Regions from separate parts of the Actinoplanes sp. NPDC026619 genome, predicted to be linked through region 2. Evidence: predicted binding sites of a transcription regulator. Region 2 holds the regulator's gene; the other holds the start of a gene.

Region 1 (15,510 bases), on a different contig from region 2:
GGGTCAGGATCGCGGTCGCCACCAGCACGATGATCGCGAGGGCGCCGATCCGCATCGCGACGATGCCGATCGGGTCGGTGACCAGTTTGCGGGCCAGGCGGGTGCGTACGTTGTTGAGCTGCACCACGGCGAACAGGACCACCGCGACGATGGCGAAGACCCAGCTCAGCCCGACCGACAGGTTGCTGTTGGCCAGCTTCAGCACGAACGTGTCGGTGATCGAGATGTTCTTGCCGCCGCCGAGCAGCTTCAGCAGGATGCCCTGGAAGGCGAGGAACGCGGCCAGGGTGACGACGAAGGACGGGATGCCGAATTTCGCCACCATGAAGCCGAGCACGAAGCCGATCACGATGCCGGTGAGCATCGCCGCCGGGATCGCGGTGTACCAGTCCCAGCCGTGGTTGGTCAGCAGGATCGCCATGATCGCGCCACAGACGCCGGAGGCGAAACCGGCGGACAGGTCGATCTCACCCAGCAGCAGGACGAAGACGAGGCCCATCGCGATGAAGATGTACTGAGCGCCCTGCGAGAACAGGTTCGCGAAGTTCAGCGAGCCGAAGAACGTGTCGCGGGCGATGCCGAAGATCAGGCACAGGATGACCAGGCCGAGGACGGCCGGGAGACTGCCGAGGTCACCACCGCGTACGCGGCCCCAGTAGTCGTTGATGTGGCTACCGACAGTCGGCTTGACAACCTTGATGTCGCCGGCCGTGGTCGTAGTGGTGGTCACTTGTCGCCTCCCGGCGTGATGTCGACGATGTCGCCGCTGAAGTCGGAGGGCTTCTCGGGAGGCAGGCCGATGTTGCCGCTACGGCCGGCGGTGATCAGCTCCACGATCTGGGAGTGGGTCACATCGGTGGTCTTGACCTGGGCGGCCATCCGGCCGAGGTAGAGCGCCGCGATCCGGTCCGACACCGCGAACACGTCGTTCATGTTGTGCGAGATCAGCACGACGCCGAGGCCGTTGTCCGCGAGGCGGCGCACCAGCTCCAGAACCTGGGCGGTCTGCGCGACACCGAGGGCGGCGGTCGGCTCGTCGAGGATCACGACCTTCGAGTTCCACAGCACTGCCTTGGCGATCGCGACGGTCTGCCGCTGACCACCGGAGAGGCTGGCCACGAGCTGGCGGAGCGACTTCACGGTGCGGACGGACAGGCTGGCGAGGGTGTCGCCGGCCATCTGCTCCATGGTCGGCTCGTCGAGCACGATGCCGCGCTTCTTCTCCCGGCCGAGGAACATGTTCTGGACGATGTCCAGGTTGTCGCAGAGCGCGAGGTCCTGATAGACGACCTCGATGCCGAGGGCGGAGGCGTCGCGGGGACTGTGGATCGCCACCGGGTTGCCAGCGAAACTGACCGTGCCCGAGTCGATGGTGTAGATGCCGCTGACGCATTTGACCAGCGTCGACTTGCCGGCGCCGTTGTCACCGACGAGCGCGGTGACCTCGCCCGGGTAGACGCTCAGGCCGACGTCGTGCAGGACCTGAACGGGACCGAAGCTCTTGTCGATCCCGCTTAGTTCCAGGAGGGGTGTGGCGGCCACGGTGGTTCTCCTTCGCATAGTGACCGGGGTTCGTCGTCGTGGCTCGGCCACAGGCGAAAAGGGGTGACGCAACTCCGGCGCCGCCCACACCCGGGAGGGAGTGAGCGGCGCCGTTGTCAGCCAGCAGAGGTCAGCTGATGCCCGCGGTCGTGCAAGCCGCGGCGAACTCCGCCGTGCACAGCTCATCCTTGGTGACGTAGCCGTCGGTGACGACGTCCTTGACGTTGTCCTTGGTGATCGACGCCGGGGTCAGCAGCACCGAGGCGACGTCCTTCTTCGACTCCGGGTCGGTCACCTTGCCGGTGGCCGTGGTCGGCTTCTCGCCCTTGGCGATGGCGATGGCCACCTGCGAGGCGGCGTCCGCCTCCTTCTTGATCGCCTTGTAGACCGTCATGCATTGGTCGCCGGCGAGGATGTTCTGCAGACCCTGAACGGTCGCGTCCTGGCCGGTGACCGGGACCTGGCCGTTCAGCTTGTTCTTCTTCAGAACCGCGATGGCCGCGTTGCCGAGGCCGTCGTTGGCCGCGAGGACACCCTTGATGTTCTTGTTGGAGGTCAGCATCTGCTCGAAGATCGTGCCTGCCTGGGTGTTGTCCCAGTCCGGCACGTCCTGGTTCGGGCCCTTGACGAAGGTGCCGTCGGCATACTTGGGGTCGAGCACCGAGTTGTAGCCCTGCGCGAACAGGGTGGCGTTGTTGTCGGTCGGCGAGCCGTTGAGCTCGGCGACGACCGGCTTGACGGCCTTGTTGGCGGTGAGGCAATCGACCAGGCCCTGGCCCTGCAGCTCGCCGACCTTCACGTTGTCGAACGACACGTAGTAGTCGGCGCCACCGTTGAGGGTCAGCCGGTCGTAGTCGATCGTCGCGATACCGGCGGCCTTGGCCTTGTCCAGCACGGCCTTACCGGTGCCGGAGTCCAGGTTGACGATCATGAGGACCTTGACGCCACTCGAGATCATGCCGTCGGCGATGGTCTGGAACTGCGTCTTGTCACCCTGCGCGTTCTGGATGTCGGCCGTGATCCCGGCCGCGTCGAACGCGTCCTTGAGGTACTTGACGTCGGCCGTGGCCCACCGGGCGGAGCTCTTGGTGTCCGGGAGGATCACGCCGACCTTGCCGGTCGACGAGCTGGTGGTGCCGCTTCCGGAGCTGTCACTCTTGCTGTCACCGCAGGCAGCGATGCTGCCGGTGGCCAGCAGGCCGACCGCGGCGAGGGCGAACAATCCCTTACGCATTCCTTGTGTCCTTTCGGGTGATCCGGCCTTCGATCGGATTCGATGGGTGTGCGCTGCCGGGAGTGTCGCTCCCTGAGACGCCAAATGATCAGGAGCTAGTTTGTTGTGTCCGGCAACGTATTCCCGTTGCGGCTTGGAACACAAGCGGTTGCGCCATGGCGATCTGGTAACCCGGCATAACAATCCGGCAACACGGCGGTGATACAAGGATTTCGGCCCTTCCAGCGGGCGGGGCCGGGCCTGGACGGTAGCTCAGGTGGCTCACAAAATTACGCTAAGTCACATCTGTGCCCGATCTATCCGGTTCTCGGGAGAAAGATCGTCCGGAGCGTAACGTTGTCATAACGGAGGAGCACCAGCCAGACATATCAAGCTTTATGTCCGAATATTAGCGGTAACCGCATCAGTCAGGCGGATCAGGTCGGCCGGCGCGAGCCCCACCTGTAACCCCCGGCGACCAGCCGAGATGAACATCCGGTCAAGAACCGTCGCCGACGAGTCCACCACCGTGAGCAGCCTCTTTCGCTGTCCGAGCGGACTGATCCCGCCCCGTACGTAACCGCTGCTCCGCTCGGCGACGGCCCGGTCGGCCAGGGCGCCCCGCTTCCCGCCGACCGCGATGGCGAGTGCCTTGAGGTCGACCTCGCCGGTCACCGGCACGACCGCGACGACCAGCCGGCCGTCGACGTCGGCGACCAGCGTCTTGAAGACCCGCGCCGCCTCGATCCCCAGCGCCTGCGCCACCATCGCGCCGTAGTTGGACGCATCGGGGGAGGCGTCGTAAGGATGCAGCGTGTGCTCCACCTTCTGATCGGTGAGCACGGCGATCGCCGGGGTCGCGGCGGACTTCTTCGCCATGACCGAAGATTAAGCCCCCAGCGGGCGGCACAGCAGCACCGTAGTCGGGCCGGCGACGCGGGTCAGGGTCAGCGCGAGGCTGCATCAGGCCCGGACAGGCGCAGGTCACGGCGCAACTTGATCAGGTTCCAGTGCGAGCCGCGCTTGCGGATCTCGAGCCGGCCGATGCCGCGCTCACACAGCAGGGCACGTCGGCAGCGTCTTTCGTTGTCCGAGCGGACTTATTCCGCCGCGCACATAACCGCTGCTGCGCTCGGCCGCCCGGTCGGCCAGGGTCGCGCGCTTGCCGCCTGCGGCGTGGGCCCGCGCTTTCATATCGAGCTTGCCGGTGACCGGCACGACCGCCACCGTGAGTGCGCCGTCGACGTCGGCGATCAGGGTTATGAACACCCGCTCTAGCTCGATCCCGAGGACCTGGGCGATCAGCGCACCGTAGTTGGGCGCGTCGGGTGACACCTGGTACGAGGGCAGCGTGTATGACGTCCGTTGCGCGTCCTGGGCCGCAGTCGCCAGAGTGTTGGCAGCATCCTTTTTCGCCATGGCCAGCACGCTAATCTGCTCGGGAGCCCGCCCCCGTCAAACAAAGATCGGCTTCAACATCTGGGCCGGCATGACCCGCAAGCCCGAATGGCTGAACAATTGACCTCAGCCATTCAAAGCCTTGTGGCAGGCGAGCACATCGTGCCGGTCCAGACGATAAGCGATATGACAAGATTCAACTAGGTTGAAACAGTGTTGATCGCGAAGTGGATCCTCGGTTAGAGGACTCCTACGGTTCCACCCTGCAGGTACCTCTTGTCGCTTCCGCATGTCGCTATGGAATATTTTCCAGACGACACCGAGACCGTCGAACCGAAGACGTAGGTGAAGGCACTCCCCTGGGTGGGGTTTGCGCTGCAGTAGGCAATGGCCTGGTAGTAGCCGCTGCCGGCGGTGCAGTGGGCTGTGTAGGACCCGGGAATGGAGTAGTTTGCGGTTCCCTGGCAGTTGCTCGCCGCGGCCATCGCCGGTCCGCCCGTGGAAACAAGAGCTGCTGCCGAAACGAGCCCGACGGCGGCTCCCGTCAAAAGCGGCATTCTAACTGCTTTGCGCATGGATTACCGTGCCTCTCGCTCGTAGTGAATAGCATAAGCTAGGACGTCGAGAGCGTATCAAGGGATATCAATCTTGTCCACGACGGCGGTCGGTCCCAATTGCGCTATATCGATATGCCGGAAGGTGTCCGGTTAAGGGGATTTATGTGCTCTCGCAAAGGTCTGTCTAGCAGTTTGGCTCACATAGTAGGGCGGTGGGGGCGCCGGTCACTCGGGTCAGCACCAGCGACGCGCCGTTCGGTCCGGCAAGCTTGAGGTCGCGGCGCAGTTGGTCCGGCTCCAGCGCCGACCCGCGCTTACGAATCTCCAGCTTGCCGATCCCGCGCTCGCGCAACAGCGCCCGCAGCCGCTTGAGCGAGAACGGCAGCACGTCAGTGACGCTCAGCCTCCTCCCGAACCGGGTTTCGATCCGGGCGTCCGTGTAGACGTACGCGATCGACGGGTCGGCGAGCCGGCCGCCGATCGTCGCGGCGAACTCGGCGACCAGGTGCGCGCGGACCACGGCCGGGTCCGGGTCGTACAGGAAAGCGCCGACCGGGCCGACCGCCGCGACCGTGTCGCCGGGCCCGATCAGCTCGGCGCCGGACGGCAGTAAGGTGGCGCGTCGCGGCGCGGACGCGAGCGGGCCGCACCAGAAGGTCGCCTCGACCAGGTCGCCGCCGACGCTCACCCATTCGCCCTCGGCGCCGGGCGGGAGCAGCGCGTGGTCGATGCCGGGGGCCAGTTTCAGGACGGTGCGCGGGACCCGGGTGGCCAGGTCGCTGACGAAATCCCACGGCGGGGAGAAGGACTTCGGGTCGAAGACGCGACCCCGGCCCGCCTTACGCCGGGCGGGATCGGCGAAGACCGCATCAAAATCCTCCACGCGTACGGTCGTGGCGTCCGCGCAGTCCACCTTGATCATGTCGTCGAGGCCCAGAGCGGCGACGTTGGCGGCGGCGACCGCCGCTGTGGTCGGGTCGCTGTCCACCGCGTACACGAAAATGCCGGCCCGAGCCGCGGCCATCGCGTCGGAGCCCAGGCCGCATCCCAGATCCGCCATGGTCTTGACCCCGGCGGCCGCGAGGCGCGCCGCTCGACGTTCCGCGACGACCGCTCGCGTCGCCTGCTCCAGGCCGGGCCGGGTGAAAAACATCCGTTCGGCCCCGGCGCCGAACTTCGGCACGGCTCGCCGGCGCAGCTCGGCCTGGGTGAGCGCGGCCGCCGCGAGATCCGCGGGGATGCCGCGGGAGCGCACCGCGGAGGCCGCCGCCAGCGGATCTCCATGATCGGTTTCCGTGGCGACAGTCAGGGCATTCACCCCGGCGGGGGTGCGGAGTTGGGCCAGCAGCTCGGGAGTCACGCAGGCATTCTCCCTGGCATGACGACAAATGAGGGTTGTTCAGGACGGTGGCGAACTACTCACAAACACGCGGCGACCTGCAACTCAAGGTAAGTCCTGAACAACCCTCATTGGCACTCTGGTTGACGGAGTGCTAGTTCCGGCATAACCTCGCGTTAGCACTCTCAACATGAGGGTGCCAGCTGTCCGCCCGTCGGGCAGACAGTTAGGCACCAGGCGGACCGGCACCCGCGACGACGGCCCCGCCCGGTGGCATGAGGCATGAGTCCGGCCAGTCAATGGCCGGCAAACCTGTACCCAGGAGGGTATGCCCGTGACTACCGCGACCAAGGTTGCGATCAAGCCCCTCGAGGACCGCATCGTGGTCCAGGCGAATGAGGCTGAGACCACCACTGCGTCGGGCATCGTGATCCCCGACACCGCCAAGGAGAAGCCGCAGGAGGGCACCGTCCTCGCTGTCGGCCCCGGCCGCATCGACGACAAGGGCAACCGCGTCCCGATCGACGTCCAGGTCGGCGACACGGTTCTCTACTCGAAGTACGGCGGCACCGAGGTCAAGTACGCCGGCGAGGAGTACCTGGTGCTCTCCGCCCGCGACGTCCTCGCGGTCATCGAGAAGTGACCTACTGACAGTGCTGACCGCCCTGGCCCACCTTGTGGGCCAGGGCGTCGGTGCGTGAAGGGACCTAAATATGGCGAAGATTCTCAGCTTCTCTGACGACGCCCGGCACCTGCTGGAGCACGGCGTCAACACGCTCGCCGACACGGTCAAGGTCACTCTGGGCCCGCGCGGCCGCAACGTCGTCCTGGACAAGAAGTTCGGCGCGCCCACGATCACCAACGACGGCGTCACCATCGCCAAGGAGATCGAGCTTTCCGACCCGTACCAAAACCTTGGCGCGCAGCTGGTCAAGGAGGTGGCGACGAAGACCAACGACGTCGCCGGCGACGGGACCACCACCGCGACCGTGCTCGCGCAGGCGCTGGTCAAAGAGGGCCTGCGCAACGTGACCGCGGGCGCCAACCCGCTCGGCCTCAAGCGCGGCATGGACATCGCCGCCGAGGCTGTCTCCAAGGCGCTGCTGGCCAAGGCCGTCGGGGTCGACGACCACAAGGCGATCGCCAACGTCGCCACCATCTCGGCTCAGGACGCCACCATCGGCGAGCTGATCGCCGAGGCGATGGACCGGGTCGGCCGCGACGGTGTCATCACCGTCGAGGAGGGCTCGGCGATGCTGACCGAGCTCGAGGTCACCGAGGGTCTGCAGTTCGACAAGGGCTTCGTCTCGCCGAACTTCGTGACCGACGCCGAGTCGCAGGAAGCCGTCCTCGAGGACGCGCTCATCCTGCTGACCACGCAGAAGATCTCCAGCATCGAGGAACTGCTCCCGCTGCTGGAGAAGGTGCTGCAGGCCGGCAAGCCGCTGCTGATCATCGCGGAGGACGTCGACGGTCAGGCGCTGTCCACTCTGGTGGTCAACGCGATCCGCAAGACCCTCAAGGTCGCCGCGGTGAAGGCCCCCGGGTTCGGTGACCGGCGCAAGGCGATGCTGCAGGACTTTGCGATCGCCACCGGCGCCGAGCTGATCGCGCCGGAGCTCGGCTACAAGCTCGACCAGGCCACGCTCGACATGCTGGGCACCGCCCGGCGGGTCGTGGTCGACAAGGAGAACACCACCATCATCGACGGTGGCGGCAAGGCTCCCGAGGTCGCCGACCGGGTCGCGCAGATCCGCAAGGAGATCGAGGCGGCCGACTCCGACTGGGACCGCGAGAAGCTCTCGGAGCGGCTGGCCAAGCTCTCCGGCGGCGTCGCGGTCATCAAGGTCGGCGCGGTCACCGAGGTCGAGATGAAGGAGCGCAAGCACCGCATCGAGGACGCCATCGCGGCGACCAAGGCGGCCGTCGAGGAAGGAACCGTCCCCGGTGGCGGCGCCGCCCTCGCGCATGTCGCCAAGGAACTCGACGGCGGCCTCGGCCTCACCGGCGAGGAAGCGATCGGCGTCTCGATCGTCCGCAAGGCGCTCGTCGAGCCGCTGCGCTGGATCGCGCAGAACGCCGGCCACGACGGTTACGTCGTGGTGGGCAAGGTCGCCGAGCTCGGTTGGGGTCACGGCCTCAACGCCGCCACCGACGAGTACGTCGACCTGGCCGCGGCCGGCATCATCGACCCGGTCAAGGTGACCCGCAACGCGGTCACCAACGCCGTGTCGATCGCCGGTCTGCTGCTGACCACGGAGAGCCTCGTGGTCGACAAGCCGGCCGACTCGGAGCCGGCCGCTGCCGGCGGTGGCCACGGCCACGGCCACGGTGGCCACGGCCACCAGCACGGCCCCGGCTTCTAGATCCACTCAGTCGAAAGGGCGCGCCGATGGCGCGCCCTTTCGCTGTATCTGCCGGTCGGAAAACGGGGCATCGGAAATGATCAAAGTCGGTTACGATCCCGGGCCATGTCCGACACCGTGCTGCTCGATGCGGCGTCCGCCTACCCCGAGGTGAACAACGTTCTGGCGGCCCTGCGCGGGCGCGACTGGAGCGCTGTTCGCGCCGTGCTCGACGCGGCGCCGCCGGTGGGTCGCTCGATCCTGATCCGGGCCGCGGCCGACGAGGCCGGGCTGGAAGAGTTCCTGCGGTACGTGTTGTCGGCCGACCCGGACGACACGGCGGCCGCGGCGATGCTCGGCATGCACCTGATCGACATCGGCTGGAAGATCCGCTCCGGCGCCCGCGCGCAGCATGTCTCCGGCGATCAGTTCGTCGCGTTCCACGACTGGCTGCGCCGGGCCGAGGTGGTGCTGCTGGAGGGCGTGGCCCGCCGGCCGGACGACCCGGCGCTCTGGGTGGCCCGGCTGACCTCGGCGCGCGGCCTCGAACTGGGGCTGGCCGAGACCCGCCGGCGCTACCGCAAGCTCGCCGCGATCGACCCGCACCACCTGCCCGGCCAGAACCAATACCTGCAGCGCCTGTGTCCCAAGTGGAGTGGCAGCTGGGAGTTGCTGCACGCCTGGTGCCGCGAGGAGATGCTGGCCGCGCCGCCCGGGGCGGTGCAGGGCGCGCTGGTCGTGGACGGGCACATCGAGCACTGGCTGGAGCTGGACTCCGGCGCGGACCTGACCTATCTGCGGAACCGGCCGGTCCGGCAGGAGATCGACGAGGCGGCCCAGCGGTCGGTGCTGCATCCGGACTTCCGGCACGACTACGGCTGGGTGCAGGCGGCCAGCAGCTTCGCCATGGCGTACAGCGTGCTCGGCGACCGGACCGCGGCCGCGTCGATGTTCACGCTGCTCGGCGACCTCGGCACCGACCTCCCCTGGTGCTACGTCGGCGACGGCAACGCGGCGAGTCAGATCCGGATCCACCGGCAGCGGTCCCTGCGGCGCGGAAAGGCGGCCTGATGATCAAGAAGTTCGAGGTCGGCGGTGTGCCGGGCCTGCTCGCCCCGACCACCGGGCCGATGCAGGCCGGGCTGGCGTTCCGGGTCGGGTTCACCGACGAGCCGCTGGCCAAGCGCGGCATCACCCACCTGATCGAGCACCTGTCGCTGCACTCGGTGGGCGTCGCCGACTACCACTACAACGGCGCGACCGGCGTCGAGTTCACCCGCTTCCACATGCAGGGCGCCGAGAAGGACGTGGTCGCGTTCCTCAACGGCGTCTGCGCAGCGCTGCGCGATCTGCCGATGCGGCGCCTTGCGGTGGAGAAGGAGGTGCTCGAGGCGGAGGCACACGGCCGCAGCGCGTCGGTCTCCGAGCCGATGTGGCTGTGGCGGCACGGGGCGCGTGACTACGGCGCCGGCGCCTACCCGGAATGGGGCCTGCCCTCGATCACCGAGGACGATCTGCGCGCCTGGGTGGCCCGCTACTTCACCCGGGAGAACGCGGTGCTGTGGGTGGCCGGCGACGCGGTGCCGGCCGGCCTGGAGCTCGATCTGCCGTCCGGCACCCGGCAGCCGCTGCCGGAACCCTCGTCGGCGCTGCCGGTCACCCCGGCCTGCTTCGGCGGCTCGCCCGGCCTGGTCGCGTGGGACACGGTGGTGCCGCGGTCGGCGGCGTCGTCGGTCTTCGCCGAGGTGCTGGAGCGGATGCTGTTCCGCGAGCTGCGCCAGGAGTCCGGCCTGTCCTACGCGGCGCAGACCGATTACCAGCCGACCGGCCGCGACCGGGTGGTCATCACGGCCGCCGCCGACTGCCTGCCGGAGAACTCCGGTGCGGTCCTCGGCGGCATGGTCGACGTGCTGGCCACGCTGCGGGCCGGCCGGGTCGACCCGGCCGACGTGACCGCGGTGATCAGCAAGCGGGTCGAGGGCCTGCGGCACGCCGAGGAGGTGGCCGCGCGCCTGCCCGGCCTGGCGGTCGGCCTGCTGGCCGGTCGCGACGTGCTCGACGTCGACGAGCAGATCGCCGGACTGACCGCGGTGACCCCGGCCGACGTGGCGGCGGTGGCGGCCGGCGCCTGGGCGAACGGCCTGATCATGGCGCCGTCCCGGGCCGACTGGGCCGGCTTCGCGATCGCGCCGCCGGAGTCCCTGCGGGCGGTCACCGGCACCGAGTTCAAACCGCTCGGTGACGTGACCGCGCGACTGGTGGTCGGCCCCGAGGGGGCCAGCCTCGTCGAGCCCCACAACCTGCTGACCGTCCGTTTCGACGAGTGCGTCCTGATGCGGGCGTGGCCGGACGGCGGGCGCCAGCTGATCGGCGCCGACGGGATCGTGGTCTGGGCCGAGCCGACCCTGCACCGCGGCGGCCGGGAGGCGGTCAAGCTGATCGACGCGGCCGTCCCGCCGGAGCGGGTGGTCGTCCAGGCCATCCGCAACCCCGAGCAGATCCCGCAGCCCCGCACCAGGTCGACGACGCCGACCACCACGGCCAGCACGTCGGACCGGGTCAGCGGGATCCTCGGCCTGATCGTGTTCTGGCCGCTCACGCTGATCTTCGGGGCGCTCGGGGCGTTGCTGTTCCTCTCGCTGTCGACCGACGCCGAGGATGTCGAGTACACGATCGTGATCGGGCTGCTCTGCATCCCGGTGACGATCATCGGCATCATCGGCATCCGCCGCTCGCTGTACCGGATGCGCTACGGACCGCGGAAGTCCAGGCAGCGGTAAGGAAGCCGTAACAAAAGCGTGTCGCCGGGCCGCGTGCGGCGGAGCACCATGGGGTGGTGAATCTTTCCGTGCGCGGCGGGCTGTCCGGCGTGGCGGCCGCCGCGGTAGCTGTGGGCGTCGCCGAGTTGGTGGCAGTGCTGACCGGGCCGCTGTCGGCGCCGCTGCTCGCGGTCGGCGGCGTGGTGGTCGACAACGTGCCGGCCCCGGTCAAGGACTTCGGCGTCGCCACCTTCGGTGTGCATGACAAAACCGCGTTGCTCACCGGCACGGCGATTCTCCTGGCGATTTACGCGTACGCCGTGGGCGTCACCGCCGTGCGGCACTGGCGGATCGCGCTCGCCGGCATCGGCCTGTTCGCCGTCGTCGGGGTCGCGGCCGCCGTGACCCGGCACGACGCGGGTGTGTTCGCGGCCCTCCCGACGCTGATCGGAGCGGGTCTGGCGGTGGTCGTGCTGCGTTATCTGCTCGACCTCGCCCGGGCCGGGGCCCAGAGCCCGGCTCGGGCGCCGGCGCTGGTCGGAGCGGCCCCCGGGGTGACCACCGGGGCCGGGCCGCAGCGGGCGGACGGCCCGGTGCCCGACGATGCTCCCACCGAGAAGGCCGAGACCTATTCGACGGCGTACCTCATGGAAAGCCGCCGCCGATTTCTCAAAGCCGTGGGGATCGCGGCCGGGGTGGCGGTGGTTTCCGGCGTGGCCGGCCGTCTGCTGACCGCGCGCAAGGCCGTCACGCAGGCGCGCAAGGAGGTCGTCCTGCCGGCGGCGAAGCAGACGGCGACGCCGCTGCCGGCCGGCGTGCAGGCGCCCGGCGCGACGCCCTACATCTCGCCGAACAGGGATTTCTATCGGATCGACACCGCGCTCTACCCGCCGCAGGTCGACCCGTCGACGTGGCAGTTGAAGATCCACGGGATGGTGCGGAACCCGATCACGATCACCTGGGAAGAGCTGCTGCAGCGGCCAATGATCGAGAGGTACATCACGCTGACCTGCGTGTCCAACGAGGTCGGCGGAGATCTGATCGGGAACGCGCGGTGGCTCGGCACCCCGATCAAGGCCTTGCTGGACGAGGCGGATCCGCTGCCCGGGGCCGACCAGGTGGTGCAGCGGTCGGTCGACGGATGGACGTGCGGTTCGCCGACGGCGACGTTGCGGGACGGGCGGGATGCGCTGCTCGCGGTCGGGATGAACGGCGAAGCGCTGCCGGTCGATCATGGTTTTCCGGTGCGGATGGTGGTCCCGGGTCTGTACGGCTATGTGAGCGCCTGCAAGTGGATCACCGAGATCGAGCTGTCCCGGTTCTCCGATTTCGACGCCTACTGGGTGCCGCGCGGGTGGTCGCAGCAGGCGCCGATCAAGACCGGTTCGCGGATCGACACGCCCCGCGACGGGGCCGCCCGCGAGCCGGGCACGGTGGTGGTGGCCGGCGTGGCGTGGGCGCAGCACGTGGGGATCGCCAAGGTCGAGGTGCAGGTCGACGACGGGCCGTGGGCCGTCGCCACGCTCGCCGACACCGCATCGACGGACACCTGGCGGCAGTGGAGCTGGCCGTGGCCGGCGACCGCGGGTCAGCACACTTTGCGGGTGCGCGCAACCGACACTTCTGGGCAGACCCAGACGAGCGCCGACGCACCGCCCGCTCCGGACGGAGCCACCGGATGGCATTCCGTGCAGGTCAACGTCGGGTAGTGCCATTGATTGAAGGACGCACTAACGGTCCGACTCGGGTGCGCAAGTCGCTCATACGGTGGTTTGCATGTCAACCGATGCGGTTGTTGAAGAACCGTCAGACAACGAAGCCCGGCCCCCGTACGGGGACCGGGTCGTCGGAGTAATGCCCCGTGCTGATCAGGCGGCAGGTGCCTGTCGCTGTGCCGGCACGGCCGATTTGTGGGGCCGACCCAGGCGAGCTTCGAGACGAGCAAGGTCGACACGTCCGTGAGTACGGTCGGCGAGGTCTTCCCAGCCAACCGCGAGCAGCCGCAGCCGCTCCGCTTCGCTGAAGCCTCCCCAGACCCCGTACGGTTCCCGGACCGCGAGAGCGTGTGCGGCACACTCCGCCCGAACCGGGCAGGCGCCGCACATGGACTTGGCCTTGGCCTCCCGGCGATTGCGGGACGACCCGCGCTCGCCGTCGGGGTGGAAGAACTGCGCACTGTCCCGACCTCGGCAAATTCCGAGGCGTTGCCAGTCCCACAGGTCAGCGATGGGCCCGGGCAGTCTGCGAACGTTCGACATCAAACACCCTCCTCCCGCGCGGCACCGCGGAGTGTTCGTATGAGGGGCCTACATGCTCAGGCCTGGGCCGCACTTACCCCGGTGATCCCCGGCTCACACACGACTCTTCGATGTGTTCTTCAGCCGCATGACATCGACCAAGCAACTGATACCGATCTTTCCCATTTTTTCCATCTAAAGCGCGTAATGCTGCGGCCCTCGCGTGATCTCCTCTGAGAGAGAAGGAGGATCACTGTGCGTACCGTCCTCGTGTGCGTCCGTACCCCGCTGGCGGCCCAGACCGTCGCGTCCACCGCGGCCCGGCTCGGCATGACCGGCGTCGTCCGGACCGCCGTTAGCGAGACTGAAGCCATGATCCGGCTGGCCGAACGGCCGGCTGAAGTGGTCCTCGCCGACACCGCCGTGACCCGTCCCGACAGCGTCGGGTTCACCCGTCGCGTTCTCGCCCGCGCCCCACAGGCGCAGGTGGTGCTCTTCGGCGCCGAAGACCCGCGGGTAGCCGCGGCGGCGGTCGCGGCCGGCGCCCGCGGCGTCATCCGTGGCGTCGAGCACGACCTGGTCAGCGTCGTCGCCAAGGCGCTTCTCCTGCTGCTGCTCCCGGTGCGGCCGCAGGGCATGCCGATCAATGGAACCAATGCGCAGCCGGCGGGGGTCGCCGGCGGCGCACGCAACAACAACTCCCCGGCGGCCCGGGCCGCCTATCAGAACGGCCTGCCGATGGGGTCGCCGAACTCGGGCGGGGTGCCGGCCATGCTGCCGAACTCGCCGATGGTGCCCGCCCAGCGTGGCGACGCGCCGATCGACCCGGTGACCGGCCGGCCGATGGTGGCCTGGCCGGGCAACGAAACGCAGGTCGGGGTGGCCGACCCGGCTCCGGCCGGCCGGCGGCTCACGCTCACCGAGCGGGAGCTGCAGGTGCTGCGCGGGATGGCCGACGGCAAGAGCAACGCGGAGATCGGCCGTGAGCTCTTCGTCTCGGAGGACACCGTCAAGACCCACGCTCGCCGGCTCTTCCGCAAGCTGGGTGCGCGTGACCGCGCGCACGCGGTGGCGGCAGGTTTCCGGGCCGGGCTGGTCGCTTAGATCATCGAACGGGGCCGGCGACTACTCGTCGTCGGTCCCTTCGGTCAGCGTGTCGTGTACGCCGTCGGCGTAACCACGCGCGTATTCCCACGTCACGTAATGATCGGGATCGGGGTCGTAAGCCGGCTCGTGCACCCGTGGGCGCCCGCTGGACAGCAGATGCCGCAGGTTGCCCCGGAGCAGATCCCAGTCGAAGTAGTGTGGCTCGTGGCAGTCCTCGCACTCGATGACCAGCCCGCGGATGCCGGTGGGACTCAGAAGTGCCTGGTAGATCTCCAGGTCACTGAGGTCCTCGAGCACGTCCTGCCGCTCGGCCTCGGTCAGCGGCTCGGACTCGTCGGCGTCGCCGATGTCGTCGAGGCTCGCAGCCGGGTCGCTCGGGTCGCCGTTGAACGGGTCGATGGGCTCATCCTGCACCCCCTTACCGTACTCACCCCGGGCGGATGTGTGCTGGCCCGCACGTCCTGTCCGTCGCACGAGAGCGCCCACAACGGATGGGTACGATGAACCATCCGTCTTCCGGCAGTTAGGGATGCTCCGTGGAAAGCGACTCGGCCCGTACGGTTCCACTCGGTCTGACCTTCGACGACGTGCTGCTCCAGCCCGGCGAATCGGACATCGTGCCGAGCCGGGTCAACACGAATACGCGGCTGACGCGCAACATCGACCTGACCATCCCGGTGCTGTCGGCCGCGATGGACACGGTGACCGAGGCGCGGATGGCGATCGCGATGGCCCGCGAGGGCGGCATCGGCGTCCTGCACCGCAACCTTTCGGCCGAGGACCAGGCCGCCCAGGTCGACCTCGTGAAGCGTTCCGAGTCTGGCATGATCACCAACCCGGTCACCTGCAGCCCGGATGACACGCTGCGCGACGTCGACGCGCTCTGCGGACGCTTCCGCATCAGCGGCCTGCCGGTGGTCGACGCCGAGGGCGTGCTGGTGGGCATAGTCACCAACCGCGACATGCGCTTCGTCACCGACCACAGCGCCAAGGTGCGCGACGTGATGACCAAG
Region 2 (15,510 bases):
TGAACTGCAGCAGCGCCGTCGCGACCAGCACGAACATGCCGTAGTAGAACGCCTCGGCCGGCCCTTCGGCGCGGAAGGCGTAGAGGACGTCACCGATCGCGAGGCTCGCGACCGAAGCTCCGATCAATACCCATGGGCCGACGCGGGTGGGTTTGTGCCACCGAACGCCGACGATGATCGCTAGACAGCTTCCGGCACCCAGCAGAATCCATTCGATCGCCCTCGACACGCCCTACTTAGTACCAGGGTGGTAGCTGTCTGTCCATGTGTCTGTATACGCTCAGCGATTGGCGGGCGGAATCGATGGACATCACGCAGAGCTACGACTGCCGCGATCCTGCCGGCGTCGGGGCGGCCGCAAAGCGGGACGTCAGCTGAACACCTGAGCGATGACCTGACGCTCGTCGATGCCACCGTCCGCCGTCACCGGCTGCCACTTGCCATCGGGGGCGTGCCACTCCATATCGGCGAAACGTACCCGTTCGAGGCCGGTGGCCGAGGCGTGCGAAACCAGCCAATGAGCGTACCGCCAGCCGGTGCTCTGATCGGAGACCGCGACCGTGAGGCCGGCCGCCTGCGCGGCTGCCGGGGTTTTCGCCAGGCCCTTGCCCCAGTCCAGCTTCAGCCCCTCGAGCAAGGCGGCCGCCGCGGCCGCGCCCCGCAACACCGGCGCTCCGGTCACCGTGCAGGCCACGGCGCCGGTCGCCCGGCCGGTCAGGGCACGCGCGAGCACGGCTGACTCGTCCGCCCACTTCTCGTACGCGTTCGGGTACGCCGAGCGCTGCACCCGCTGCGCCGCGTCGGTGACCCGCATCTTCTGCCAGCCCTTGACCTTCTTGAGGGAGGTGTAGAACTTGTCTGCCGCGTACCTCGGGTCCTTGATCTCCTCGACCGAGCCCCACCCCTGGCTGGGGCGCTGCTGGAACAGGCCGACCGAGTCCCGGTCGCCGTCGTCCAGGTTTTCCAGTTTCGACTCCTGCAGGGCGGTGGCCAGCGCCACCACGACGGCCCGCTCGGGCATGCCGCGCCGGATGCCGACCGCGGTGATGGTGGCGGCGTTGGCCATCTGCACCGGGTCGAGCGACACCTCGCCGTCGGCCTTCACCGTGCACTCCGGCCCGAGGGCCGGCATCGGCAGTTTGATGTCGCTGGGCAGGGTTTTGACCACGACCACCACGCCGATCGTGAGGATCAGTGCGAGCAGCACGAGCACCACGCCTCGTGTCCTGCGCAAGCGCACCTCCTCGACGGACCCGCAATGGGGTTCAGGCCACAAGGGTAGACAACGACTGCATCAGCGCGTCGTCACTGCGGCGGAGATGTCACTGCGGCACCCAGGAGGCCGGGCGCTTCTCCCGGAAAGCGGTCACGCCCTCCCGGCCTTCGGCCGATCGGAAGTAGCCTCCCGAGCGCTCGGCCAGGCCGGCCAGTTCCGCACGGATCGTGGCTTCCGGCGTACGCCGCAAAAGTTGTTTGGTGCCCGCGAGCGCGAGTGGCCCGCCCTGCACCAGCGCATCGCAGTAGGCCGCGACCGCGGCGTCGAGGCCTTCGGCCGAGACCGACGCCGTGACCAGGCCGATCTCCTCGGCCCGGACGCCGTCGAAGACGTTGCCGGTGAGATAGAGCTCGGTGGCCGCTCGCGGCGCCAGCCGGGGCAGGACGGTGGCGCTGATCACCGCGGGGATCACCCCCAGCCGGACCTCGGTGAACGCGAACGTCGCCTCGGGCGTGCAGACCGCGATGTCGGCCGCCGCGATCAGGCCCAGACCACCGGCCCGGGCCGGCCCGGCCACCCGCGCGACCACCGGCTTGGGGAACTCCCAGAGCGCGGCGAGCACGTCGGCCAGTTTCTCGGCCGGCACCCGGCCGGCCTCGCGCGCCTCGGCGGTCTCCTTCAGATCGGCGCCGGAGCAGAACACCGGGCCGGTGTGCGAGAGCACCACCACCCGCACCGAGGGGTCGGTCAGCGCGGTGGACAACGCGTCCAGCAGCTGGGTCATCAGGGCGGTGGAGAGGGCGTTGCGGTTGGCGGGGCTGTCCAGGGTCAAGGTGGTCACCCCGGCGGCTGTGGCGGAACGGACCAGATCCATGACGGAACCCTATCGGGGGCCCGTGCACACTTGACGGATGGCCGGTGCTCTTCCCGATGGTGATCCCGTTCCGCTCGACGGGTCGCTCCCGCCTGCCGCCGCCGAGGCGGCCGGGAAGGACGGATTCGCGGTCTACGTGCACGTTCCGTTCTGCGCGAGTCGATGCGGGTATTGCGACTTCAACACCTATACCGCCAGTGAACTGGGCGGAGGGGCCAGCCGGGAGGAATACGCCGACACGGTGCTTCGCGAGCTCGAGCTGGCTGCCCGGGTGATAGACCCGGCGAAAGTCGACACCGTCTTCGTGGGCGGCGGCACGCCGACCCTGCTGAGCGCGGACGACCTGGGCCGCATCCTCGAGGGCATCGACCGGACGTGGGGCCTGGCCGCCGGCGCCGAGATCACCACGGAGGCCAACCCCGAGTCGGTGACCCCCGACTACCTGCGCGCACTTCGCCGCAACGGCTTCACCCGGATCAGCCTCGGCATGCAGTCGGCCAGCCCGGCGGTGCTGCGGATCCTCGACCGCCGGCACACGGCCGGGCGGGCGCCGCAAGCGGCCCGGGAGGCGCGCGAAGCCGGGTTCGACCACGTCAACCTGGATCTGATCTACGGCACCCCGGGCGAGACGGCCGACGACTTCGCCGAATCCCTGCGGACGGTGATCGGTGCGGGGGTCGACCACGTCAGCGCGTACGCCCTGATCGTCGAGGACGGCACCCGGATGGCCGCCCGCATGCGCCGCGGCGAGATCCCGTTCCCGTCCGACGACGTGGCCGCCGATCGTTACCTGGCCGCCGAGCAGGCCCTGACCGGGGCGGGTTTCGGCTGGTACGAGGTCTCCAACTGGGCCACCAGCGAGGCGGCTCGCTGCCGGCACAACATGCTCTACTGGACCGGCGCCGACTGGTGGGGCCTCGGGCCGGGAGCGCACAGTCACGTGGGCGGCGTGCGCTGGTGGAACGTCAAGCATCCGACGGCGTACGCGAAAAGGCTTGCCGAAGGCGTCTCGCCGGGCCAGGCCCGGGAGATCCTCACCGGTGACGACCGCCGGGTGGAGGACATCATGCTGCGGGTGCGGCTGCGCGACGGCATCGCGCTGACCCGGGTCGACGCGGCCGGCGCGAAGCAGGCCCTGGCGGACGGCCTGCTCGATCCGGCCGCCTACGCCCGGCGGCTGCTGGTGCTGACCCTGCGGGGCCGGCTGCTGGCTGACGCCGTCATCCGTGACGTGGCGTGACGTACGTGGTGAGGGCGCCGGGCCCCCGGACCCGGCGCGTGCACCAGCTGCTTACTTGATCATCGAGACGGTCATCGGATAGTTGTACGGCTCGTTGTTGCTCGCCTTGACGCCGGCGATGACACCGAAGATCGTGGCCACGAGCCAGGCGACCGGCAGGATGATCCAGCCGATCAGGACGCACACGGTGAACCAGCCGATCACCGTGATGATCGTCCAGAGGAGCTGGAAGTTCAGCGCCTTGACGGCCTCGGCCCGCACCGCCGGTGACTGGTTGCCGCGGGCGAGGAGCGCCACCAGCGGCGCGATCCAGCCCCCGGCGCCGCCACCCAGGAAGGCGCCGGCCGCGCCACCGAAGTGCGCGATCAGGATCCAGTTACGGTCGTCGGGGCCGCCGGCGGGCGCGCCGCCGTACCCGTACGGCTGCTGCGGGTTGTAACCCCCCGGCGGAGGGCCGTAGCCGCCGCCGCTGCCGGGCGGAGGGCCGTATCCCGCGCCGCTGCTCGGCGGGGGACCATAGCCACCGCCGCTGCTCGGCGGGGGGCCGTAGCCGCCGCCGCTGGAGGGCGGCGGGCCGTACCCGCCACTCGGCGGTGGGTTGTATCCGCCTCCGGGAGGCGGTGGCGGAGTCGATCCGGAAGTCGGGTCGTTAGCCGCATATGGGTTGAATGGCGCGGTGGGGTCGTTCGGCCCGCCCGCGGGGGGCTGGCCGTCACCGGGCGGACGCGGTGGTTCTGTCATGGCTGACACCGTAGGACCGCAGCTCAACCGGGTACAGGGCGACATGCACGCAGAGTCGATGAATAGACAGTCCACTCGATCATCGCGCTGCCGACGGTGGCGCAGTAGACTGGCACTCTGTCACCGGGAGTGCCAGGCCGGGAGGAGGTCGGAATGAGTCTGGATGACCGCAAGCTCGAGGTGCTGCGGGCGATCGTCGAGGACTACGTCGAGACCCAGGAGCCGGTCGGCAGCAAAGCCCTGGTCGAGCGTCACCAGCTCGGCGTCTCGCCGGCCACGGTGCGTAACGACATGGCCGTGCTGGAGGAGGAAGGTTACATCCGGCAGCCGCACACCAGTGCCGGCCGGGTGCCGACCGACGCCGGTTACCGCCTCTTCGTCGACCGCCTCTCCAAGGTCAAGGCGCTCAGCCCGGCCGAGCGCCGCGCGATCGAGCGCTTCCTGATCGGCGCCGTCGACCTCGACGACGTGGTGCACCGCACGGTCCGGCTGCTCGCCCAGCTGACCCGCCAGGTCGCGGTGGTGCAATACCCGTCGCTGGCCCGCTCCTCGGTGCGCCACCTGGAGCTGGTGCCGATCTCCACCACCCGGATCATGCTCGTGATGATCGCCGACACCGGCCGGGTGGAGCAGCGCCTGGTCGAGCTGCCCGGCCCGGCCACCGCCGACGACGTGATGGAGCTGCGCCGCAAGGCCAACGAGAAACTCGCCGGGCAGCGGCTCTCGGACACCCCGCCGCTGGTGCAGTCGCTGGTCGACGAGTGCGCGCCCGGCCGCCGCGGCACGATGGCCTGCCTGGCCAGCGTGCTGCTGGAGACTCTCGTCGAGCGCAGCGAGGAACGCCTCATGCTCGCCGGAACGGCGAACTTGACTCGGGGAGGTGTGCTGGACTTCCAGGGCACACTTCGTCCCGTGCTCGAGGCCCTCGAAGAGGAGGTCATCCTGCTCAAGCTCATCGGCGACCTCGAACCCAGCAAGACCCGCGTCCGCATCGGCGACGAGAACGAGTTCGACAACCTGCGCTCGACCTCGGTCGTCAGCACCGGTTACGGCCCGGGTGCAACGATCGTTGGTGGGCTCGGCGTGCTCGGCCCCACCCGCATGGACTACCCCGGCACCATCGCCACGGTCCGAGCGGTGGCACGCTACGTAGGCGACCTGCTGGCACAGAACTGACGGAACCGCGCTGACATTGAGGACTCCAAACCCCGTGGCCAAGGATTACTACGGCATTCTCGGCGTGAGCCGGGAGGCAACCGACGACGAGATCAAGCGCGCCTACCGGAAGCTGGCTCGGCAGTTCCACCCCGACGTCAACCCCGACCCGGACGCGGCCGAGAAGTTCAAGGACATCAACGCGGCGTACGAGGTCCTGTCCGACGACCAGAAGCGGCAGATCGTCGACCTCGGCGGTGACCCGCTCGCGCCCGGTGGAGGCGTCGGCCCCGGTGGTCCCGGCGGACCGGGCGGTCCGTTCGTGGGCTTCCAGGACATCATGGACGCGTTCTTCGGCACCGCCGCCGCTGGTGGCGCCCGTGGCCCGCGCCCACGCACCCGGCCCGGCGGCGACGCGATCCTGCGCCTCGAGCTCGACCTGGTGGAGACCGCGTTCGGCGTCGAGGCGCCGATCACCGTCGACACCGCGGTGCTCTGCACCCAGTGCTCCGGCGCCGGCACCGCGCCCGGCACCCACCTGGCCACCTGCGAGACCTGCGGCGGCCGTGGCGAGGTGCAGAGCGTGCAGCGCACGTTCCTCGGCCAGGTCGTCTCGTCCCGCCCCTGCTCCACCTGCCAGGGCCACGGCACGGTCATCCCGCACCCGTGCCCGACCTGCGCCGGCGACGGCCGGGTCCGCACCCGCCGCTCGCTCACCGTCAAGATCCCGGCGGGCGTCGAGGACGGCATGCGCATCCGCCTGGCCCAGCAGGGCGAGGTCGGCCCGGGCGGCGGCACCGCCGGTGACCTCTACGTCGAGATCAGCGAGCGGCCGCACGACGTCTACTCCCGCAAGGGCGACGACCTGCACTGCCGGGTCACGCTGCCGATGACCGCGGCCGCGCTCGGCACCCGCCTCACGATCAAGACGCTGGACAGCGAAGAGGCGATCGAGGTCAAGGCCGGCACCCAGCCCGCCAGCACGCTGCGCATCCGCGGCAAGGGCGTGCCGCACCTGCGCGGTCAGGGCCGCGGCGATCTCTTCGTGCACCTCGACGTCAAGACGCCGACCAAGCTGACCGCCGACCAGGAGCGCATGCTGCGCGACTTCGCCAAGACCCGCGGCGAGGACATCGCCGAGCTGAGCAAGCAGGGCGGCTTCTTCAGCAGGATGCGCGACGCTTTCAACGGACATTGATTCAAGATGTCGTAGCTCGGTGGGGGGTTGCAGACCGCAGCTCCCGCCGAGGCCGGGCCGGGGCCCAGCTTCGCCGGCCCTGGCCCTTCATTCTGCGTGAGTGGCAAAAGCAAAACGCCGCCGGTGAGTCCCACCGGCGGCGTTCTCTGTTTCGCTCAGCGCGTGGCGATGGTGCGCCCGGCGTGCGCGGCGGCCTCGTGGGCGGCCTTCTTCAGCAGCTCGGCGGTCTCGCGCAGCGAGTCCATCGCCGGGTTGACGCCGGCCAGGGTCAGCTCGCGCTCGATCAGGGTGAGGTCGGCGCCCCAGATGTCGGCGACGACGCGGGTCAGGTACGACGTGTTGTGGTCCCAGCCCTCGCGCGGGGTGCCCGGACCGTAACCGCCGCCGCGGGTGGTCAGCAGGATCGCCGGCTTGCCGTCGAGCAGTCGCTCGCCCGGGTTCGAGCCGCCGGCCATGGCCAGGTCGATCCAGATCTTGGCGTGCTGCGAGATGCCGTAGTTGTAGAGCGGCAGGGCCAGGATGACGGCCTCGGCGTCACGGAGCTCGGCGGCGACCTGCTGGGCGAGCGCCTGGGCGGCGCGCTGCGCGTCGGTGCGCTGCTCTTCGGGCGTGAAGTTGGCGCCGATGGCGGTCTGCCAGGCGTCCGCGGGCAGCGGGTCGGAGCCGAGGTGCCGGCGGACGAACTCGGTGCCCGGCCGGACGGCGGCCCACTCGGCCTCGGCCAGGTCGGCGAGCTCGCTGCTGGCCGAGTTGGGGCCCTGGATGCTGGCGTCGATGCGCAGAACGGTCACGGCACTCCCTAGTACGTTGAATATTCAACTCGATAGTGCCACGGTTGGAGTTGAATGTTCAAGTCGCTCACCTGAGTTACAGTACCGTTTGTGAACAGCACCACTCCCGACGACGTCCCCTGGCTCTCGCCGGACGAGCTCGCCTCGTGGATGTCCCTGACCGCGATGCTCATGACCCTGCCCGGAGCCATCGACGCCCAGCTCAAGCGCGACTCCGGGCTCAACTTCTTCGAGTACTCGATCCTGGTCTCGCTCGAGCGCCCGGAAGATCACAAGGTGCGGATGAGCGTGCTCGCGATGATGGCCGGCGGCTCGTTGTCCCGCCTGTCGCACGCGGTGAGCCGCCTGGAGAAGCAGGGCTGGGTGCGGCGGGTGGCCGGCGACGGCGAGCCGCGCTGCATCTCGGCCGAGCTGACCGAGGAGGGCCTGGCGGTGCTGGTGGCGGCCGCGCCCGGGCACGTGCGTGAGGCCCGCCGGCTGGTCTTCGATCCACTGACCGCGGGCCAGGTGAAGCAGATGCAGCGGATCTGCCGCGAGATCGTCGGCGTCACCGACGCGGCCGCCGCGGCGACCATCGACGAGGTGATCACGCGGAGCGAGGGGTGAAGGCGGCCTGGTTCTGGCTGCTGCGAAACACCCTCAACCGCGTGACCGTGCGCGTGGCCCGCTCCGGCCGGGGCCCGTTCGCCCTGGTGCGGCACGTCGGCCGCCGCTCGGGCCGGCCCTACGAGACGCCGCTGCTGCTGGCCCGCCACGACGGCGATTTCGTGGCCGAGCTGACCTACGGCCCGGCCGTCGACTGGCACCGCAACGTGCTCGCCGCGGGCCGCTGCGAGGTAGTCGCCGGCGGCCGGACCTACGAGATCGACCGCATCTCGGTCCTGCCGCCCGGCGACGGCCTGCGCGCGTTCGGCAACCCCGCGGCCCTGGTCCTGCGCCTACTGCGCCGCCGCGACTTCCGCCTGCTGCACGTCGCCCGGTAAAGCGGACATCAGTCGCGCACGTAGTAGTGCCCGTTGACATCGTCGAACCGCCCACCGGCCCGGCAGCACCGGCGAAAACCCGACCGTAGGCGACCCACCACCCCGGCTGCGACCGGTTTTAGAGGAGCGATTGCGCCCTGTCGACGAGGAGGGGGAGCAGTTCGGCGCGCCAGGTTTCGATGTGGATGTGGCCGCTGGACATGCCGCCGTGGGCGAACTCGGGGCGGTAGACCGACTGCTGCGTCTCGGTGGCGATGTCCACGCCGGCGATGCGGTTGAAGGCGGCGTAGAGCATCGCCTCGGCCTCGCCCAGGCTCGGCGGCAGGTAGGTGTCGCCCAGGTGGTCGCGCATCGCCTGCCACACCCAGGGGTCGCCCCGCAGGCCCCACACGTCGGGCTCGGGGTCGAAGAGGTCGGCCACCAGCTTCATGAGATCAGTCTGGCTCGGGTGGCCGGGGTTCGCACGCCGGCGGATGAAGCAAACCTTAAATAGATTTGCATCGCTTGCCGGAAGCGCGGTGAGGCGGCCTAGCGTCGATTTGTCCTCGACGTCCGAAACTCGTCCGTCCAACCGTCAGGAGAGATCGTGCTCCGTTCCCTCCGCCTCGCCATCGGGGCGTTCGTCGTCGCGTTGACGCTGGCTTTCAGCGCCGGCACCGCCAACGCGGCCGTCTGGTCCTCGACCGATCGCTGGGGCACCTGGACCAGCGGCAGTTACACGCTCTACAACAACGTCTGGGGTTCCGGCTACGGGCCGCAGACGATCTGGGCCAACTCCACCAGCAACTGGGGGGTGTGGGCCAACCACCCGAACACCGGCGGGATCAAGGCGTATCCGAACGCGACCCGCTACATCGGCCGGGCGGTGGGCTCGCTGGGCACCGTGACCAGCAGCTTCAACGTGACCGTGCCGACCAGTGGGGTCGCGTTCACCACGGCCTATGACATCTGGTCGTCGGACAACGCGCACGAGATCATGCTGTGGATGAACTACTACGGCGCGGTCGGGCCGCTGGGCACGCTGCAGACCACCGCGACCGTCGGCGGGCACACCTGGAAGATCTACCGCGGGTCGAACGGGTCGAACAACGTCTACTCGTTCGTGCGGACCAGCAACACCAGCTCGGGCAGTGTCAACGTGGCGGCGATCGCGCAGTGGATCCGGTCGGCCGGCTGGTTCGGCAACGTGACGATCGGCAACGTCCAGTTCGGATACGAGATCACGTCGTCCTCGGGCGGCAAGGACTTCGTCACGAACTCGTTCTCGGTCAGCGGCTGAGCGGTCAGCGGCTGAGCGGTCAGCGGCTGAGCGGTCAGCGGTAAGCGGCTGACGGCGCGGGGTGCGTGGGACCCCCGCGCTTCAGACCGTCACGGCGGGGACGGCTGCGGTCAGCGACCAGTCGTGGCTGATGTCGGCGGCGGCGCGCAGCAGTTTGGGCAGGTGCTCGTCGCGCAGCGTCTCGACCGTGGTCTCGGCCGCGTGGACGGTGACGTTGATGGCCGCGACCACGTTGCCGTCCCCGTCGCGTACGCCGGTGGCAATTGATCTGATGCCCGGCGCGAGGTCCTGGTCGGCCAGAGCCCAGCCCTTCGCCCGGACCTCCCGCAGGGAGGCGTCCAGCTCGGCGGCCGAAGGCTGCCAGCGCGCGGTGATGCCGGAGCGGGAGCGTTCCGCCAGGAGCGCCGCCAGCTCGGCCGGCGGCAAGGCTGCCAGCAGCACCTTTCCCATGCTGGTGGCGGGGGCCGGGAAGCGGGTGCCGATGGTGACCGACAGCGTGACGATCTTCGGTACGGCGACCCGGGCTACGTAGACGATGTCGCTGCCGTCGAGCTGAGCCATCGAGCTGGACTCGTTGGTCTGGGCGACCAGCCTCTCCATGTGTGGGCGGGCCACGTCCCACATGCTCAGCGAGTTGACGTAGGCCATCCCGAGCTCCAGGACCCGCGGGGTCAGCGCGTAGCCCCGCGCGGCCTGGCGGACGTAGCCGAGCGCCTCGAGGGTGATCAGGATCCGGCGGACGGTGGGGCGGGCGAGGCCGGTGTGCCCGGCGATCTCGCTGAGCGTCATGGTGGGCGTGCCGGACCGGAAGGAGCGCAGGACGTCGAGGCCACGGGCGAGGGCCTCGATGAAGTCGGGCCCCGCGCCCCTTCCTGAGTCGGTCATGTGTTCATGCTTTCATTGCGATTACTTCGTGTACTGATAGGGGTTGTGCAAGATCCGCGACTCGGGGATCTCCGGGTTCATGCCGCGCTTCCAGAGGTCCTCGCCCATGGTCTCGCGCAGGTAGTCGACCGTGGTGCCGACCTTCGCGCGGGCGCCGGCCAGATCGCCGCCGACCAGCTTGCCGTCCTGCTTGACGACCTTGCCGCCGATCAGCACGGTGTGCACGTCGCCGCGCTGCGCCTGGTAGACGACGTGGCCGTAGGGGTGTAGCACCGGGAACATGGCGGGCGAGTCGTCGTTCTTGATCAGCACGACGTCGGCCTTGCGGCCGGGGGTGAGCGCGCCGATCTCCGAGTCCATCCCGAGGGCCTTGGCGCCGCCCCGGGTGGCCCAGTCGACGACCTGCTCGGCGCGCAGGTGGTGGTGGGTGACGGTCTCCTTGGCGCCGTGCGCCTCCAGGTGCTCGCGGGACCGGTCGGCGGAGAGCGTGGTGCGCATCGCCGAGAACAGGTCGCCGCTCCACCACACGCTGGTGTCCATCGACAGCGACACCGGGATGTCGTGCTTGCGCAGCGTCCAGGTGGGCGGGTAGCCCTGGCCGGCGCTCTGCTCGCTCTCGGTGGAGACGCTCACCGAGCCGCCGGTGGCGGCGATGCGGTGGTAGGAGTCGCTGCTGAGGGTGGCCGCGTGCACGTAGACGGTGCCGGGGGTCATGAAGCCGTTCTCGTACATCAGCCGGATGCCGTCGTCGTTGGTGGCGCCCCAGACGCCGGCGTGCGTGGTGACCTTGACGCCCAGGTCACGGGCGACCTCGAAGGCGGCCTTCTCCGGGAAGGCGGGGTCGCCGGGCACGTCGAAGGCGAGCTGGAAGCCGGCCAGCTTGCCGCCGTCGATGCGGCGGCGGTAGAAGTCGCGGAACGCATCTGAGGTCGACCACTCCCACGGGCCCTGCTGGATGTTGCCGTAGCCGAGGACGAACCGGCCGGGCACCGCCTCGAGCGCGTCGACCGCGGCGTCGGCGTGGTCGACGGTCTGCAGGCCGTGCGACCAGTCGACGGTGGTGGTGACGCCGGAGTCGATGGCCTCGATCGCGCCGAGCAGGTTGCCGGCGTGCACGTCCTCGGGGCGGAACAGCTTGCCGGACTCGAGGTAGTACCAGACGAAGTACTGCGTGAGGGTCCAGTCGGCGCCGTACCCACGCATGGCGGTCTGCCACATGTGCCGGTGCGTGTCCACCATGCCGGGCATGATGATTCCACCGGTCGCGTCGATCTCGAGGGCGTCGTCGGGCGCGGTCAGATGGTGCCCGACCTCGGCGATCCGGTCGCCGACGACCAGCACGTCGGCGCCTTCGAGGACCGTATGCGAGTCGTCCATGGTCAAAACGAGGCCGTTGCGGAGAACCACCGGCCGGTCGCTGTCGCTCATCGCCCATCCTTTCCGATTTTCGGTCTTTCAGTTTCCGGACCACTGTCCGCTCAGCGGGCAGGGCGAGTGGAGCCAGTGTGCTCCCGGTCACTTGCACCGTCAATAGAATGTTTCGACCAGATCAACCGCCCATTGACAGGCCCCCTGTGATGGCGGAACCTTGCGAGGCGGACATGTGTCCGTAGAACGGGCGGTGATGATGACGCAGGGCCCTCTGCACGGATTGCTGGTGGCGGATTTCTCCCGAATCCTGGCCGGTCCGTACGCGACGATGCTGCTCGCCGACCTCGGCGCGCAGGTGATCAAGGTGGAGGGGCCGGGCGGCGACGACACCCGCACCTGGATGCCACCGGTGCGCGACGGCGTCTCGACCTATTACCTGGGCATCAACCGCAACAAGCGGTCCATCGCCCTGAACCTGAAGGATCCGGACGATCAGGCCGTGGCGCGCTCGCTCGCCGGCCGGGCCGACATCATGATCGAGAACTTCAAGCCGGGCGGTCTGGCCCGCTTCGGGCTCGATTTCCATTCGCTTTCCAAGATCAACCCCCGGCTGGTGTACGCGAGTATCAGCGGCTTCGGCTCGGGCGCAGGGGCGGATCTTCCCGGGTACGACCTGATGGTTCAGGCGATTTCCGGGCTGATGAGCCTCACCGGCGATCCGGACGGGCCGCCCTATCGGGCCGGCATCTCGGTCTTCGACGTGATGGCCGGCATGCACGCCACCATCGGCATCCTGGCCGCGCTGCGGCATCGCGGCGAGACCGGCCGCGGCCAGCACATCGAGGTCAACCTGCTCAGCTCGGCGCTGTCCGGCCTGGTCAACCACTCGAGCGGGTTCGTGGCCGGCGGCACGATCCCGTTCCGGATGGGCAACGCGCACCCCAGCCTCTTCCCGTACGAGCCGCTGCCGTGTGCGGACGGTGAGCTGATCGTGATCGCCGGCAACGACGGCCAGTTCCGCAAGCTGTGCCAGGTGCTCGACCTGCCGGAGCTGCCGGACGACCCGCGTTTCGGGCGTAATCAGGACCGTACGGCGAACCGGGAGGAGCTGCGGCCGATTCTGGTGGAGCGGCTCGGCAAGCGCGGCAAGGACGACTGGTTCCGCGACCTGATGGCGGTCGGTGTGCCGTGCGCGCCGATCAACACGATCGACGGCGGCGTGGCCCTGGCGCAGGAGCTGGGCCTGAACCCGGTGATCGACGCGGGTGGCGTGCCGGCGGTCCGCAACCCGATCACGTTTTCCGAGACCCCGGCGGCGTACGAGTTGCCGCCGCCCGGTCTGGACGAGCACGGCGAGGAGATCCGCGCGTGGCTGAAGAACTGAGATTCCCGACCGGCTTGGGCACCTCCACCCCCGAGACGATCTCGCTGCTCGGCAAGGATCTCGCCGCCGATCTGATGGGCAAGGTGGGCTTCGGCGAGCTGGCGTTCTGGCTGGTCGCCGGGCGCCGGCCGTCGCCTTCGGAGGTGCGGCTGTTCGAGGCCGTGCTGGTCGCCCTGGCCGATCACGGCTTCACCCCGACCGCGATCGCGGCGCGACTGACGTACCTCTCAGCTCCTGATTCGCTGCAGGGAGCTCTCGCCGCCGGTCTTCTCGGCGGCGGCTCCCGGTTCCTCGGGGTGACCGAGGACTGCGGCCGGTTCCTCGCCGAGACCCTGGTCGAGGCGGGCACCGAGCGCGACTACGACGTCATCGCGCTCGAAGCCGTCAAGAAGGCCCGGGAGCAGAAGAAGTTCATCCCCGGCCTCGGCCACCCGGTGCACAAGGAGCAGGACCCGCGCACCCCGGTGCTGATCGCGATCGCCGAGGAGGAGGGCCTGCGCGGCCCGCACCTGCGGCTGTTCGAGGCGATCGGGCGGGTGCATCCGCAGGTGCTCGGCAAGAAGCTGCCGCTCAACGGCGCCGGCGTCTGCGGCGCCGCCCTGGCCGACCTGGGTCTGCCGACCGACCTGCTGCGCGGGTTCGCCCTGCTGGCGCGGGCGGCCGGACTGCTCGGGCAACTGGCCGAGGAACGCCGCCGGCCGATCGCCAACGACATCTATCTCACCGTCGATCGCAACGCCGTCTACGAACCCCGAGAGGACTGACTATGGCCAGCATCGTCGCGGTCATCGCCTCCACCCATCACCCCTTTTACTACCAGGCCAGCACGGCCACCGGCGAGGACCGGCCGCCGTTCGCCGACGAGTGGGTCCGGAAGATCACCGCCTTCCGGGAGACGCTCACCAAGGCGAACCCGGACGTCCTCGTGATGGTCGGCTCCGACCACTTCCACCAGCTGTGGCTGGACAACATGCCGCAGTTCCTGGTGGGCAAGGCGCCGTTCTACGACGCCAACTGGTACAACGAGGAGCGCGAGTTCGGCCTGCCGAAGATGCTGCTCAAGGGCCACGAAGATCTGTCCGCGCACATCCTGCGGGCCGGGCTCGACGCCGGTTTCGACCTGGCGTTCAGCAACGAGCTGCGGATCGACCACAGCGTCACCTGCCCGATCATCACGCTGCGGCCCGAGGCGGACCTGCCGATCGTGCCGATCTACACCAACATCTTCGCGCCGCCGCTGCCGCAGCCGTCCCGGTTCGTGGCCCTCGGTGAGGCGATCCGCCGCATCGTCGAACAGTGGCCGTCGCACCTGCGGGTGGCCGTGATCGGCACCGGCCACCTCTCCCTCGAGCTGGGTGGGCCGCGGCAGTTCGGGCCGCACGGGCCGGACCCGGAGTTCGACCGCCGGGCGGTCGAGTGGATCGCCACCGGTGACCTCGACAACTGCCTGCGTGAGGTGTCCCTGGACAGCCTGCACGCGCCGGGCAACGCGACCCACGGCTTCATGGACTTCATGCTGATGATGGGCGTGGCCGGGGCCGGCGCGAAGGCCGACTACGTGGACACGCTCGACCTGTTCCACACCATGGAGGCGTACTTCACCTGGTACCCGAACGGAGTTCCGGCGTGAGCAAGTATCTGCTGAACAAGTTCCTGTTCACCGTGGACCGCGATCCTTCCCTCGTCGAGCGCTATCGGTCCGAGCCGCACGAGCTGGTCACGTGGTGGGAGGCGAACACGGCCAACGCGCTGCTCAACTGCATCACCGACGAGGCCTCCACCTGGCTGTCCTTCACCGACGAGGAGCGGGCGGCTTTGATCGACCATGATCACTGCAAGCTCTTCGAGCTGGGCGCGCATCCGTTTCTCACGCTGACGCTCTACATCGCGATGTTCGAACGGGACAACACCGAACCCCTCGAATACCAGAAGGCGTACGGCGCGCGGATGGCCCATTTCTCGATGCCGTACCCGGACATCGCGACATGATCCCCGCGGCCGTGCTGCGCGTCTGCGGCCGGCCACCGTCGCTGGAGAAGCGGCGGCCGCCGGTGCCGGGCGCCGGCGAGGTGCTGATCACCGTGGCGGCGGCGCCGATCACCCCGCTGGACCTGCTGTGTGCCTCCGGCACCAGCTATTTCGGGACGCCGGCCACGCCGTACGTGCCGGGTGTTCAGGGGGTCGGCTACCGCGAGGACGGCACGCCGGTGTGGTTCGCGACCTCGGCCGGGATGCGGCCGGGTGACGGCAGCATGACCGCGGTCGTCGCGGTGCCGCACGCCGACGTGGTGCCGCTGCCGCACGGCGTGCCGTTGCCGCTGATCGCGGCGCTCGGCCTCTCCGCGGTGGCCGCGCACTCGGCGCTGACCCGCACCGGCGGGCTCACCCCCGGC

Evidence for each region. The regulator HrcA, encoded in region 2, represses chaperone genes, less so after heat shock. The targets are predictions, from matches to a motif close to GGTTNGCACNCTCNNNNNGAGNGTGCNAACC.
Region 1: a site for HrcA is predicted at 6,224-6,254, ahead of groES (co-chaperone GroES). Genes of this name have one in related genera too.

The regions. Positions count from the first base shown of each region.
Region 1 is NZ_JBEZYA010000008.1:45,401-60,910, reverse strand. Features, by position in the region: gene AB0E90_RS19040 (ABC transporter permease) at 1-730, opposite strand, end outside; gene AB0E90_RS19035 (ATP-binding cassette domain-containing protein) at 727-1,542, opposite strand; gene AB0E90_RS19030 (substrate-binding domain-containing protein) at 1,673-2,776, opposite strand; gene ybaK (Cys-tRNA(Pro) deacylase) at 3,152-3,634, opposite strand; partial or broken gene AB0E90_RS19020 (SAM-dependent methyltransferase) at 3,644-3,843, opposite strand; partial or broken gene AB0E90_RS19015 (YbaK/EbsC family protein) at 3,824-4,174, opposite strand; gene AB0E90_RS19010 (methyltransferase domain-containing protein) at 4,895-6,070, opposite strand; gene groES (co-chaperone GroES) at 6,378-6,692, shown strand; gene groL (chaperonin GroEL) at 6,763-8,415, shown strand; gene AB0E90_RS18995 (hypothetical protein) at 8,521-9,465, shown strand; gene AB0E90_RS18990 (insulinase family protein) at 9,465-11,174, shown strand; gene AB0E90_RS18985 (molybdopterin-dependent oxidoreductase) at 11,231-12,862, shown strand; gene AB0E90_RS18980 (WhiB family transcriptional regulator) at 13,022-13,411, opposite strand; gene AB0E90_RS18975 (helix-turn-helix transcriptional regulator) at 13,646-14,494, shown strand; gene AB0E90_RS18970 (DUF5319 domain-containing protein) at 14,516-14,911, opposite strand; gene guaB (IMP dehydrogenase) at 15,034-15,510, shown strand, end outside.
Region 2 is NZ_JBEZYA010000037.1:4,273-19,782, forward strand. Features, by position in the region: gene AB0E90_RS45305 (PAS domain S-box protein) at 1-127, opposite strand, end outside; gene AB0E90_RS45310 (hypothetical protein) at 371-1,240, opposite strand; gene AB0E90_RS45315 (enoyl-CoA hydratase-related protein) at 1,323-2,090, opposite strand; gene hemW (radical SAM family heme chaperone HemW) at 2,128-3,330, shown strand; gene AB0E90_RS45325 (DUF4870 domain-containing protein) at 3,382-4,071, opposite strand; gene hrcA (heat-inducible transcriptional repressor HrcA) at 4,225-5,247, shown strand; gene dnaJ (molecular chaperone DnaJ) at 5,282-6,424, shown strand; gene AB0E90_RS45340 (NAD(P)H-dependent oxidoreductase) at 6,580-7,215, opposite strand; gene AB0E90_RS45345 (MarR family transcriptional regulator) at 7,306-7,821, shown strand; gene AB0E90_RS45350 (nitroreductase family deazaflavin-dependent oxidoreductase) at 7,818-8,198, shown strand; gene AB0E90_RS45355 (hypothetical protein) at 8,317-8,628, opposite strand; gene AB0E90_RS45360 (hypothetical protein) at 8,785-9,477, shown strand; gene AB0E90_RS45365 (IclR family transcriptional regulator C-terminal domain-containing protein) at 9,559-10,362, opposite strand; gene AB0E90_RS45370 (amidohydrolase family protein) at 10,384-11,790, opposite strand; gene AB0E90_RS45375 (CoA transferase) at 11,966-13,117, shown strand; gene AB0E90_RS45380 (citryl-CoA lyase) at 13,102-13,881, shown strand; gene AB0E90_RS45385 (extradiol ring-cleavage dioxygenase) at 13,884-14,747, shown strand; gene AB0E90_RS45390 (hypothetical protein) at 14,744-15,106, shown strand; gene AB0E90_RS45395 (zinc-binding dehydrogenase) at 15,103-15,510, shown strand, end outside.